DNA from 3 places in the Cupriavidus sp. PB-02 genome. Region 1 is predicted to be linked to each of the others. Evidence: riboswitches for the same ligand, from Rfam matches in the RefSeq annotation. Region 1 holds a riboswitch; each other region holds the start of a gene.
The links. A riboswitch is a leader RNA that binds a small molecule or an ion and turns the genes downstream of it on or off. The one in region 1 is predicted to bind glycine.

Region 1 (4,589 bases):
GCGCAATACGTTGTCGCTGTCGATCATGATCATGTCCTGCTCGACCTTCCTGATCGCTTTCCTGCCGACTTATGGGCAGGTGGGCCTGTGGGCGCCGGTACTGCTGCTTGTCATTCGGCTGGTCCAGGGCTTCTCGGCTTCAGGCGAATACGCCGGCGCCTCGGCGTTTCTTGCCGAATATGCACCGAACCGCAAGCGCGGGCTCTACACCAGTGTCATTCCCGCCGCGGAAGCCGCCGGCCTGCTGTTCGCATCGCTGTTCGTCGCCGGGCTGCATACGGTGCTGACCTCCGGACAGTTGCTCGAATGGGGCTGGCGCGTGCCGTTCCTGTTGGCCGCCCCTTTTGGGCTGGTTGGCCGTTACATCCGGCTTCAACTTGAAGATACGCCGAAGTTCGTCGCGATGGAGCAAGCCAATCATGCACCGCAGGCGCCGCTGCGCGAGTTGCTCACCTCGCATCGCCGCACCATGCTGATCGGCTTCGGCGTGACCTGCCTGAACGCCGTCGGCTTTTACTTGCTGCTCAGCTATATGCCTGTGTACCTGTCAAAGGAACTCGGCATGAGTGACTCGGTTTCCTTCCTGGTGTCTACCGTATCGCTGGCTAGCTATGTGGTGATGATTTTCGTGATGGGCTTTCTTTCCGACCGGTTCGGGCGGAAGACGATGCTGGTTTCCGCCTGCATCCTGTTTGCGCTCTTCACGGTGCCGCTGTTCCATTCGCTGTCGAGCGCCAGCATCGTCGGCATCTTGCTGATTCAGGTGGCACTGGGTGCCTTCCTCACCATCAACGACGGCACGCTGCCGTGCTTCCTGTCGGAGAGTTTTCCGACCCGTGTGCGATATAGCGGCTTTGCACTGTGTTTTAACAGCGCGAACGCCTTGTTCGGCGGCACCGCCCCCCTGGTTGCGACCTGGCTGATCAGCGCCACGGGCAATAAGCTCGCGCCAGCCTGGTACCTGGTCGGGGCCGCGGTGGTGTCGCTGATTGCCATCCTGGCCAGCCGTACGCCCTCGGGCGGTGCGTTGCCGGACTGAGCAAGCAAGGGGCGCAGCTTGACGCATAAGCTGTGATCCCGGGCAGCCCGGCCGCTAAGCGGCTACAAGACGACGCAGGAGAGACCGGGGATGGTGCGTGCCATCCCCGGCGCCGACGGAGCAACCGCCCCGGAAACTCTCAGGCAAAAGGACTGTGGCGTCGATTCAAGAATCTGGAGAGTGGCGTTGCAAGCAATGCCCACCGAAGGGGACGGCACCGGTCACCGGCCGATGCCAAAACTCTCAGGTACCGGGACAGATGGGGTAGGAAGCCGAGGATTCGGCCATCGCTTTCCCTGACAGAGGACCCTGCCATGTCTCAAATTGTGATTATAGGCGCCGGCATTACCGGCGTCACCACTGCCTACACGCTGTCGAAACTCGGATACGAGGTGACAGTCGTCGACCGCCATCTTTATCCTGCCATGGAGACATCGCTCGCCAATGGCGGCCAGCTCTCCGCGTGCAACGCGGAAGTCTGGAACAGCGCGGGAACGATACTCAAAGGGCTGAAGTGGATGCTGAAGCGCAACGCGCCGCTGCTGGTGAACCCGAAGCCGTCGTGGCACAAATACTCATGGATGGGCGAGTTTGTGTCGAACATCGCCCATTATCGGGAGAACACCATCGAAACGACGAAGTTGGCCATTGCCGCCCGCCAGCATCTCTTTGCCATGGCCGAGCAGGAGAATATCCAGTTCGATCTGGAGCGGCGCGGCATCCTGCACTTCTATCATGACAAGGCCGCTTTCGAGGCTGCGGGCAGGACGAACGCGCTACTCGTGGCAGGGGGACTGGAACGCTTTACAGTGTCACCGCAGGAGATCAAGGAAATCGAACCAACGTTGCAGGGCGAATACTTCGGCGGATACTTCACGCCATCCGATTCGACCGGGGATATCCATAAGTTCACGCGCGGCTTGGCGCTCGCTTGCGAGCGGCGCGGCGTGCGCTTCCTGCAGGGCATGGACGTGCGAACCATCGACCTATCCGCCAGCGTCGTGCGTATCGGCCTGCAGGCGTTGGACAGCGCGACGTCGCCATCGGCAAACGCTAGCGCGGCGTACGAGATCGCCGGCGACGCACTGGTGGTTTGTGCGGGCGTGGGCAGCCGACATATAGCCGGCATGCTCGGCGACAGGATCAACGTCTATCCGGTCAAGGGGTACTCCATTACGGTGCACCTGGACGATGCAGACAGCGTGGCGAACGCGCCGTGGGTCAGCCTGCTCGACGAAAGCGCAAAGATCGTGACGAGCCGACTCGGCAACGACAGGTTCCGCGTGGCAGGTACCGCCGAATTCAATGGACAAAACCGTGACATCCGAGCCGATCGCATCGAGCCTCTCGTGTCATGGACGCGTCGCAACTTCCGAATCAATACCTCCCGCGTAGTCCCCTGGGCGGGGCTTCGCCCGATGATGCCGGACATGATGCCGCGCGTATCAAAAGGCAGGGCGCCAAGGGTGTTCTACAACACCGGCCATGGCCATCTTGGATGGACGTTGTCTGCTGCAACAGCGGCAACGATCGGCACGACTATCGCCGAGAGCTATCCCGTTGGGTAGGAGGCAGTCGGACAGCAAGACAAGTGACGCCCGCGTTCGTAGGCCCTCTGAATATGGTGCAGACCTGGCGAACGGGAGCGAGAACGTACTAAGTAGGGGGGGCAAGGCAGGTATCTCGTTCCGGGTAGGAGCGAGCTTCGCATGTCGGCGCCGGGGATTCATCTACTGCGCGTGCGTCGACTGGCGGCCCCTTGCTGGGGACCGGACAATGCTGCAACTCCCTATCGTCCTGTCGCCAGAGATGCCCGCCGCGGCCAATGTCCCCAAAGGCCGACAATGCGCCCGACATGATGCGTGCACGAAGGCGCGTTACTTGGGCGGAGCGGACGTTCGAATGTCCGCGTGAAGTAGTGGGCGAGCGTCGGTAAATGCCCTTCTCGGCCGTCAGCCCACAGGAAAGCCGCATCTCGCTGACCTTGCGCCAGTTCTAGAAGCCGTTGGCTGGTGCCGGGAGCAAGAGCTTCCTTTGAGAAGGCGGCACGGCGTTTCGATAGAAGCGGGGACTGCTGCTCCTCGCTGCGGCCGCACAATAGTGAGCCCGCAAGGGCGGCAGTGCGTCCCATAACGGTTTGCCACGCGCGGCCTTTCCTAGCGAACGTGCTCCCCGTCGCGGCTAATGGCGATGGACTAGACGGTGCTGGCTAGCTCGGCTGGCCACGGCTACGCACAGACGCCAGAACCTCCTTGAGGTGGTTTCTTTCTTCCTCCTCCTCACGTTCCTTTGCTCCGTCAGAGTTGTTCCATGCGCCAGGACTTTCAGAATCGAAGAACACTAGGCGGTCAACGCTACCTTCAAACAACTCGACAGCTCGCCTGATAGTGTCGGCATTCTTTTTGCGTACAGAGACGGCCAGCGCCCGTGGCTTTTGTAGCAGAACTTGATGATCGTGCTTCCCGTTTCTGCTGCCAATTCTTGTCGGTCACTAGTCCTTTAATGACAATCTTTTGTAACTGGGCTTGATAATCGTCGCTGGCGGTAAATCCGAGGGAGTGGGCTTCGGCGCGCATAAGCGATTGCGAAGCTGGAAACCCCAAACGGATGAGGACGATGGCATCGGAAGGAATTTGCTCATTAAGTTTGCTCAACATCAGCCGCGCGCAGTCAGTTGCAGCAGGGATCGTTCCTCGATGGCCACCATCGCAATGATGGTTTTCTGGTCAATCGTGTGGCGCCAGGTCAAGTAGCCGACAATGCCGTCGTCACTTCGTGCAACGTGGCGCCGGCTCGTCTGCCGGGAGCTGTCTACCGTTGCCCATTCCGCCAATTGTTGTGACGGGGGGACGTTCCATTTAGACAGCATGGCCCTGATGTCTGTGTCGTCAGCGGGCTGGGCTTCGTTAAATACTAAGACCCGATCAGGTTTGGTTCCAAATGCTGTGATTTCGACGGGGTGTGGCTCTTGAAGAGTGAACGCCGATGGGGATAGAACATCAATTCCATATTTGTCTCGAAGATCGGCTGCGGCGTCCAAGATGGTTGCATCACTCGTTACCAGGCCCTCCAGCCCATGGGAGATCGCGGTTGCCAGATGCTTTAGATCCGACCTGTCGTTAGGAGTCAGTGCGTTGCGTTGGCTTCTTTCGCGAAATACGAGTGCTTCAAGTTCCGTGATGAGCTGTTTGGAGCCATCATCAAGTACTTGGTATGCTGGCAAGATCGATGCAAAGTCTTGCATAGGGTCGGTCTTTCCGGGAGGGCAAGACCTTGCCAGTTCGTTGCGAATTTCGGAGCTGATCGCTAGGCTACATACTTGCATTCGCTCCGCGCGAAGCAGGTTGACGACATCGTTGCGTCGCTGTCTTCGAGGTCCCAGATCGAACAAGACGTTCATATCCAGGAGATAAGTAGGCTTGCCAGTTCCTGCAGCGAAATTGAGACCAAGTGGATTCATTGAACTGATCCCGCTCACACCGAAGAGTTGTGGTGAGGCTAGTTCATGGTTCCGTACCACGATCATGCGCCGCCGCTTACCGCGGCCTCC
Region 2 (4,589 bases), on a different replicon from region 1:
ATGGTGATCGTGCTGCTGTTGCGCCCGGCAGGGCTGTTCGGAAAGGAGAAATGATGAACGGGCAATCTATCGCTGCACTGGGAATGCAGCCACCGCAGGCGGTACGCCGCCTGCCACGGCGGGCACTGTACGTGGCGCTGCTGGCGTGCCTGCTGGCGGCGCCGCTGGCAGGGGCCTATCCGGTGTTCGTGCTCAAGGTGCTGTGCTTCGCGCTGTTTGCATGCGCCTTCAACCTGCTGATCGGCTACACCGGGCTGCTGTCGTTCGGCCATGCGGCCTTTTTTGGCGGCGCCGGCTACGCGGCCGGCCATGCGATGAAGGCCTGGGGCGTGACGCCGGAGATCGGCCTGATCCTGGGCACGGCCACCGGCGCTCTGATCGGCTACGTGGTGGGCTCGCTGGCGATCCGCCGGCAGGGCATCTACTTCTCGATGATCACGCTGGCACTGGCGCAGATGCTGTTCTTCATCTGCCTGCAGGCGCCGTTCACCGGCGGCGAGGACGGCCTGCAGGGCATCCCACGCGGCAAGCTGTTCGGCGTGCTGTCGCTGTCTAGTGACCTGACGCTGTACTACGTGGCGCTGGCGATCATCGTCGCGGCCTTTGCGCTGATCGTGCGCACGGTGCATTCGCCGTTCGGGCAGATCCTGAAGGCGATCAAGGAGAACGAGCCGCGCGCGATCTCGCTGGGCTATGACGTCGACCGCTTCAAGGTGACCGCCTTCGTGCTGTCGGCGGCGCTGTCGGGGCTGGCCGGCTCGATCAAGGCGCTGGTGCTGGGCTTCGAGACGCTGACCGATGTGCACTGGTCGATGTCCGGGATGGTCATCCTGATGACCTTGCTGGGCGGCCTCGGCACGCTGTCCGGGCCGATCGTCGGCGCCTTTGTCGTGGTCGCGCTGGAGAACAAGCTCGGCGAACTGGGCAGCTACCTGGCGGCCGCGACGGGCATCGACTGGTTCAACGGGCTCGGGGAATCGGTGTCGATGGTGACCGGCATTATCTTCATCGTCTGCGTGCTGACGTTCCGCAGGGGCATCGTCGGCAGTCTGGGGCGAAGTCCTGGATGAGGCCCGGTTTTCCCCTCTCCCGCTTGCGGGAGAGGGGAGAAAACACCCGCGAGCTCAGGCCTTGGCCAATGCCAGCGCCGCAGCCGGCGCGACCGCCGTCTTTGCGCCGAGGTGTTGCTCAACCACCCCAGCCACCATATCCGCCGTCACCGCGGACAACGTCCAGCCCAGGTGCCCATGCCCCGTGTTGTAGAAGACGCACGGCGCTTTCCCTCGGCCTACGCGCGGCAGCATGTCCGGCATCATCGGCCGCAATCCGGCCCAGGGCACCACGCTGCGCGTGCTGACACCCGGGAAGCACTGCTGCACCCACTCCACCAGCGGCCGGATGCGATCGGCGCGGATGTCGCGGTTGTAGCCGTTGAACTCCGCGGTGCCGGCCACGCGGAAGCGGTCGTCGCCCAGGCGGCTGGTGACCAGCTTGGTTGCATCGTCGAGCAGGCTGACGGTCGGCGCCGCGGCGCGGCTGGCCTCGTCGGCCAGGTTGACCGTGATCGAATAGCCTTTGACCGGGTAGATGTTGACACGGTCCCCCAGGCCGGCCGCCAGCGCGCGGCTGGCGGTGCCGGCGCAGATCACGGCGCCGTCGAAGGTCGACGTGGACGTATCGGTGCCTTGCTGCACGGTCACGCTGGCGCGCCTGCCGTCGGTCTTGACGGCGCTGACGTCCTGCCCGTAGAGGCAGCGCACGCCGAGCCGGTCGATGGCCGCGGCCAGGCCGCTGGTGAACTTGTGGATATCGCCGGTCGAGTCGCTCTCGGTGAAATACCCGCCGTAGTAGGAGCCCACCAGCGTCGGCTCGATCGCCCGCATCTCCTGCGGCGTCACGGCGCGCCGCTCCAGCCCGCCCTGCGCCAGCAGCGCGGAGACGCGGCCGGCATGCTCGAAGCCGGCCTTGTCGCGGTAGATATGGAGGATGCCCTCTTTCTTCAGGTCGAAATCGATGCCCTCCTGCGCCGCCCAGGCGAACAGGTGCTCGCGGGCCGCGATGGCCAGGCGCGCGGTCTCGGCAGTATTGCTGCGGTAGTGGGGGATCGACGCGATGAACTCGGCAAACCACGTGAGCTTGTGCCAGCTCGGGCTGGGATTGACCAGCAGCGGGGCGTCGCTCCTGAGCATCCATTTGAGCCCCTTGACGATGGTCGACCAGTGGGTCCAGACCTCGGCATTGGAGGCGGACAGCTGTCCGCCATTGGCGAACGAGGTCTCCATGGCGGCATAGCGATGCCGTTCGAACAGCGTGACGGAGAATCCGCGCCGGGCGAGCGCGTAGGCTGTGGTGACACCGGTGATGCCACCGCCGATGACGGCGATTGTCTTCATGAGCTGAAGGCTCCAGGAACGTCGATGGTGGGAGTCCATACGCAATATGCGTAGCGGACGCCCCCTCTGTTCTGGACCTGAGAGATTCACGACGCCTCGCCGGGGCGATGCGCGCTTGCTCCTTCGGTATGCCGGCGGACGATGACGCCGGACATTCTTCAGAGTGCACTGCTAGTGATACCGGTCCTTTTGCCTGAGAGTTTCCGGGGCGGTTGCTCCTTCGGCGCTGTCCCGCGGCGGTTGCCGCCGGAACAGTCTCTCCCAGCATCACACTGGCTTGACGCCAATCCGGGCAATGTAGAGACAAGGCACGGCCTTGGATATGCGGGTTTACGCGAGTGGCGCGATGCGGCAATCCACCGTTCGCCGTGGGACGAGGCGAGCACTTTCACCGCGGCTCCGGCGTCGCCCGCGTCGCTATGTCGCACCGGCCGGGACCTGCTTGCCACCTAAAATGTCAGCGCTCGCTCTCGGGAGGAAGCGCCGGACACACAGCGCGCGCAGGGCAGGCGAGCCAAAAAAGACGAGAACAAGGTTTTCCAGTGAAGAGAAATCGGATTGCGCTGGCCGCATCGGCCGCGCTGATGGGCCCCGGCATGGCGGGCGCCCAGGTTGCCGCGCCTGAGCCACTGCAGGAGGTGGTGGTCTCGGCCAAGACCGAGCGTAGTGAAACTCCCGCCACGCCGCCCAATACGCCGTCGCCGGCCTATGGCATCAGCAGCAAGCGCATGGCGGACTTCAATGTGGTGAACACCGAGGACGCGCTCAAGTACGCGCCCAATCTCGCCGTGCGCAAGCGCTTTATCGGCGATATGAATTCGATCATCTCGGTGCGCAGCACCAGCTCGCGCCAGTCGGCGCGGGGGCTAGTCTATGCGGACGGCCTGCTGCTGTCCAACCTGCTGGGCTCGGATTTCACATTTCCGCCGCGCTGGTCGCTGGTCAATGCCGCCGAGATCGAGCGCGTGGACGTGCTGTACGGCCCGTATTCCGCGCTGTACCCGGGCAATTCGCTGGGCGCGACGGTGCTGATCTCGACGCGCACCCCGGAGAAATTCGAGGGCGATGCCAGCGTGCAGCTGTTCACGCAGCGCTTCGGCCTGTACGGCACGCATGACAACTTCAACGGCGTGCATGCCAACGCCTACGTGGGCGACCGCGTCGGCCCGTTCTCCTGGCTGGTCAGCGTGGACCGGCAGGACAGCAAGAGCCAGCCGCTGAGCTTCTACACCGCGGCGCGTTCGTCCGCGCGCGCCACTTCCGCCGACAAGCCGGTCACCGGCGCCTTCTTCGACAAGGACCAGACCGGCGCCGACCGCGTGGTGATGGGCGTCAACAGCGAGGGCGTCACGCACACGGTGCAGGACCAGCTCAAGGTCAAGCTGGGCTATGACATCACCAATACGCTGCAAGCGCAGTTCACCGCCGCGTACTGGCAACAGGACCGCTCCAGCGCCACCGGCAGCTACCTGCGCGATGCCAACGGCAACGTCGTCTCCAGCGGCCCGGTGAATATCGGAGGCTTTCGCTATGTGATTCCCGCCAACGCCTTTGCCCCGAGCAACGGCGAGGACGCGCGCTGGCTCTACGGCCTGTCGCTGCGCACGCGCAACGAGACCGGCTGGAACTTCTCCGGCGTGGCGTCGCTGTTCGATGTCAGTAAGGACGTGAGCCGCACCGCCAGCACGGCTGGCAACGGTCCGGGCACCGTTACCTATGGCGACGGCACCGGCTGGCGCACGCTGGACCTGAAGGCCGACTACCGTCCGCAGCAACTGCAGGGCGGGCACTGGGTCACCTTCGGTTACCACTACGACAACTACCGGCTGACCAATACCACCTACAACACCTCGGACTGGCAGGCGGCGACCATCACCGCCTTCAACAATGCCTTTGCCGGCAAGACCGAGACCCAGGCGCTGTATGCGCAGGATGCCTGGTACTTCGCCCCGGACTGGAAGCTGATCCCCGGCGTGCGCTACGAGCACTGGCGCGCCTATGACGGCAGCCGCAGCCAACCCGGCGTGAATATCGGCTACCCGGTGCGCAGCGAATCCAACTGGTCGCCCAAGCTGGCGCTCGAGAAAGCGATCGGGCAGGACTGGCTGGGCCGGCTGTCGCTGGGCCAGGCCTATCGCTACCCGACTGTCAGCGAGCTGTTCCAGGGGCGCATCACCGGCACCTCGCTGATCAACA
Region 3 (4,589 bases), 2.2 Mb from region 1:
CGGCCTTCACCGATTCCACCACTGCCAGCGCATCGCCGGCACCGACCGACTTGCCCACTTCGGGCAGTTCCAGGAAGACGATGTCGCCCAGCGCGTCCTGCGCGTGGTCGGTGATGCCGATGGTGAGCGTGCCGTCGGCTTCGACGCGTACCCACTCATGCGACTCGGTGTACTTGAGGTCAGCGGGGAAATTCATGGAGGTTCTCCGGATACAGATCTGTTTCTTGTTGGGTGATGCCTGCCCGGCGAAGCTGCCGGCAGGCGAGGGCGACCGTTGGGTGAGCGGGTTTTCCCCTTAGCTCACGAGTGCCTTGCCATTGCGCACAAACGGCAGTTTAACCACAGTCGCACTGAGTTTGCGGTCGCGGATCTCTACCTGCACCGTGTCGCCGACATTGACGCCCTGCGGCAGGCGCGCAAAGGCGATCGACTGCGACAGCGACGGGCTGAAGGTGCCGCTGGTGATCTCGCCGTCACCGGCCGCGGTGATCACCTTCTGGTGCGAGCGCAGCACGCCGCCCTTGTCACGCAGGATCAGGCCGAGGAATTGCTGGCGCGAACCAGCCGCGGCCAGTGCCGCCTTGCCGGTGAAGTCGCGTTCGCTCTGCAGGTCGACGGTCCAGGCCAGGCCCGCGTCCAGCGGCGAGGTGTTGATATCCATGTCCTGGCCGTACAGGTTCATGCCGGCTTCCAGGCGCAGCGTGTCGCGCGCGCCCAGGCCGGCCGGGCGCACGCCCGCGGCGTTCAGCTTTTCCCACACGGCGGCGACGCTCGCGGCGGGCACCACCAGTTCGAAGCCGTCTTCGCCGGTGTAGCCGGTGCGGGCGGCCATGATTTCGCCGATGGCCGGGTCCTGGACCACGACGGCGTTGAAGGGCTTGAGGGCGTCGGAGGGCTGGGTCGACGGGAACGTGCTCCACACCTTGGCGCGGGCGTTCGGGCCCTGCACGGCGACGATGGCCAGCGGCTGCACGCCCTCGGGGGCGACGTCTTCACGGCGCGGGGTGATGGTCACGCCGCTGCCGGTGGCGGCATTACGCGAGCGGATCCAGTCGATATCGCCCAGCGCGGTGCTGGCATTGACCACCAGGCGGAAGCGGTCCTCGGCAAAGAAGTAGACGATCAGGTCGTCGATCACGCCGCCTTTCTCGTCCAGCATGCAGGAGTAGAGCGCCTTGCCCGGCGTCTGCAGCTTGTCGACATTGTTGGCCAGCAGGCCGCGCAGGAAGGCGCGGCTATTGGCGCCGCTGAGGTCCACCACGCACATGTGCGACACGTCGAACATGCCGGCATCGCTGCGCACGGCGTTGTGTTCTTCGATCTGGGAGCCGTAGTTGACCGGCATGTCCCAGCCGCCGAAGTCGACCATGCGGGCGCCGAGGGCGCGGTGGATGGCGTTGAGGGGCGTGGCCTGGAGCGTCATGGAATCCTCGGGGGCAGTCTCGGGTTGCGAAAACGAAAAAAGGGTCATCCGCCGCAACGCTCGCCGCGCCAACAATATGGCGTAGCAATCCGCTGCGGCGGATGACCCCTCTGTCCTCGATACCTGAGAGATTACAAGGCGGATCCGTAGACCCCATCCTCGTGCGCCCCTTCGGTGGGCACGCTCGCCATGAATGGCGGGTGCCGCTCTCCAGAGTGCGGCATGCATTGTGTGCATGTTGCATGCCGATCCGATCGGTCCGTGGTGCCTGAGAGTTTTCGGGTGATACCCCTTCGGCGGCGCAGAGATGCGCGCTCTCCCGGTCGGATGCGCGCAATGTACGGGAGGCCCCGGCCTTTGTCAAACGCGGGCCGGAAGCCGCCCGGCGGCTGTACCCGTTCCTGCGCCCCGCCGCCAGGGGCGGCGAATTTACTTCTTCTTGTCGTCGGTGACGACGTTACCGATCACGCCGCCCACGGCCGCGCCACCCAGCGTACCCAGTGCACTGCCTTCGGTGAGGATGGCGCCGCCCACGGCACCCGCGCCCGCGCCGATGGCGGTGTTGCGTTGCTTCGGGGTCATGTCTGCGCAACCGGCAAAGGCCGCGACCGTTGCGCCGATCAGGGTCACCTTGGTCAAAGTTTGCAGGGTTTTCATTGTTGGCTCCGTGTGATGATTAATGCATGTCCGAACGGCCGCGCAGGCTGGGGGACACATTAGTTAGATCGGCGCCCTATGCGATCGGCTCCGGCCTTTACGAAGTGTTACGCCAGTGACACAACGGGAGCTGTCAATGCGATTTGCGCTGACTGACCGGGGGCGGCCAGCGTGTTAACATCAGCAGCTTTGCCGCCGCTACCTTTCGCGCGAGCTGGCGCGTCCCGCCTCTCTTGCCGATTCCCCTTCCGTCTCCAACCGCGCCCCTCGCATGACCCACGGCCTGAACCCCGCCCAATCCGAAGCCGTCCGCTACCTGGACGGGCCCTGCCTGGTGCTGGCCGGGGCAGGCTCGGGCAAGACCCGCGTGATCACGCAGAAGATCGCGCACCTGATCGAGGACAAGGGCTTCGAGCCGCGCCATATCGCCGCCGTCACCTTTACCAACAAGGCGGCCAAGGAGATGCAGGAGCGCATCGGCAAGCTGATGGAAGGCAAGACCACGCGCGAGGGCAAGCGCATTCCTCTGAAGCAGCTGACGGTCTGTACCTTCCACTCGCTCGGCGTGCAGATCCTGCGCATGGAGGCCGAGCATGTGGGCCTGAAGCCGCAGTTCTCGATCATGGATTCGGACGACTGCTTCGGCCTGATCCAGGAGCAGCTCGGCACCACCGACAAGAAGCTGATCCGCGGCGTGCAAAGCACGATCTCGCTGTGGAAGAACGGCATGGTCGACCCCGAGGCCGCGATCGCGCAGGCGGCCAATGCCGACGAGCACCAGGCCGCGCTGGTCTACCGCAACTACGTAGCCACGCTGCACGCCTACCAGGCGGTGGACTTCGACGACCTGATCCGCTTGCCCGCCGAACTGTTCGCGCGCAATGAAACGGTACAGCTCAAGTGGCAGAACCGCCTGCGCTACTTCCTGGTCGACGAATACCAGGACACCAACGCGTGCCAGTACCAGCTGCTCAAGCTGCTGGCGGGCGGCTCGCACCTGCGCGCGCCGGCCTTTACCGCGGTGGGCGACGACGACCAGGCCATCTACGGCTGGCGCGGCGCCACGCTGGACAACCTGCGCCTGCTGCAGACCGATTTCCCGGCCCTGAAGGTGGTCAAGCTGGAGCAGAACTACCGCTCCACCGTGCGCATCCTGGAAGCGGCCAACGCGGTCATTGCCAACAATCCCAAGCTGTTCGACAAGAAGCTGTGGAGCGAGCACGGCATGGGCGATCCCATCGCCATTCACCCGATGAACGACGAGGAGCACGAGGCCGAGTCGGTGGTGTTCCGCCTGTCCGCGCACAAGTTCGAGCGCCGCGCGCAGTTCCGCGACTACGCCATCCTCTATCGCGGCAACCACCAGGCGCGGCTCTTCGAGCAGATCCTGCGCCGCGAGCGCATTCCCTACGTGCTGTCGGGCGGCCAGAGCTTCTTCGACAAGGCCGAGATCAAGGACATCTGCGCCTACCTGCGTCTGATCGCCAATCCGGACGACGATCCCGCCTTTATCCGTGCCATCACCACGCCGCGGCGCGGGGTGGGCACTACCACGCTGGAAGTGCTGGGCACCTTTGCCGGGCAGGCCAAGGTGTCGCTGTTCGAGGCCGCGATGATGGGCGGCATCGAAGGCAAGCTGCAGCCGCGCCAGCTGGAACCGCTGCGCGTGTTCTGCGAATCGATGGTGCGGCTGGCCGATCGCGCGGCCAAGGACCCGGCGACCGTGGTGCTCGACGACCTGATGGAAGGCATCCACTACGAGGCCTACCTGTACGACGCCTTCGACGAACGCCAGGCCCAGTCGCGCTGGACCAATACGCTCGAATTCCTCGACTGGCTCAAGCGCAAGGGCACCAAGCCGGAAGCCGCCGAGGGCGAAGAGGCCACCGGCTTCGACAACGCCGACGGCTTTGGCGACGAAGGCAAGAACCTGCTGGAACTGACCCAGACCGTGGCGCTGATGAGCATGCTCGAAGGGCGCGAGGAAGATCCTGACGCGGTGCGGCTGTCGACGCTGCACGCCTCCAAGGGGCTGGAATATCCGCATGTGTTCCTGGTCGGCGTGGAAGAGGGCATCCTGCCCCACTGCCGCGAAGACGAGGACATGACCGACGAGAAGATCGAGGAAGAGCGCCGGCTGATGTACGTCGGCATCACCCGTGCGCAGCGCAGCCTGCAGATCAGCTGGTGCAAGAAGCGCAAGCGCGCGCGAGAGACCTATTCCTGCCAGGCGTCGCGCTTTATCGGCGAGATGAAGCTGGAGGAAGCGCCCGCGCCCAAGGACGAAACCCCGGCGATGAGCCCCAAGGACCGGCTCGGCGCGCTCAAGGCGCTGCTGGGCACGCCCGGCAAGACTGCCGCGGGCTGAATTCCATTAATCCGCACTACAGTCCCGATACAAATCCCTACCAGCCTGACAAGACGGCGCGCGCCGTGCTCCCTAGCATAGCGACTGTGCTGCCTGCGCTTGCGCAGGCGTGCTGCGGCGGGCTTGCCCGGCTTTCCTGCC

Region 2: another riboswitch for glycine. It lies ahead of AC10V3_RS22245 (D-amino acid dehydrogenase); the one in region 1 lies ahead of AC10V3_RS09675 (D-amino acid dehydrogenase).
Region 3: another riboswitch for glycine. It lies ahead of gcvT (glycine cleavage system aminomethyltransferase GcvT); the one in region 1 lies ahead of AC10V3_RS09675 (D-amino acid dehydrogenase).

Annotation. Positions count from the first base shown of each region.
Region 1 is NZ_CM177694.1:2,017,850-2,022,438, forward strand. It holds gene AC10V3_RS09670 (MFS transporter) at 1-1,039, shown strand, start outside; glycine riboswitch at 1,105-1,204, shown strand; gene AC10V3_RS09675 (D-amino acid dehydrogenase) at 1,354-2,607, shown strand; gene AC10V3_RS09680 (hypothetical protein) at 3,400-3,696, opposite strand; gene AC10V3_RS09685 (GNAT family N-acetyltransferase) at 3,696-4,589, opposite strand, start outside.
Region 2 is NZ_CM177695.1:332,881-337,469, forward strand. It holds gene AC10V3_RS22235 (branched-chain amino acid ABC transporter permease) at 1-54, shown strand, start outside; gene AC10V3_RS22240 (branched-chain amino acid ABC transporter permease) at 84-1,070, shown strand; gene AC10V3_RS22245 (D-amino acid dehydrogenase) at 1,125-2,432, opposite strand; glycine riboswitch at 2,565-2,667, opposite strand; gene AC10V3_RS22250 (TonB-dependent receptor) at 2,936-4,589, shown strand, end outside.
Region 3 is NZ_CM177694.1:4,225,398-4,229,986, reverse strand. It holds gene gcvH (glycine cleavage system protein GcvH) at 1-196, opposite strand, end outside; gene gcvT (glycine cleavage system aminomethyltransferase GcvT) at 296-1,423, opposite strand; glycine riboswitch at 1,524-1,647, opposite strand; glycine riboswitch at 1,669-1,755, opposite strand; gene AC10V3_RS19995 (YMGG-like glycine zipper-containing protein) at 1,853-2,080, opposite strand; gene AC10V3_RS19990 (UvrD-helicase domain-containing protein) at 2,352-4,448, shown strand.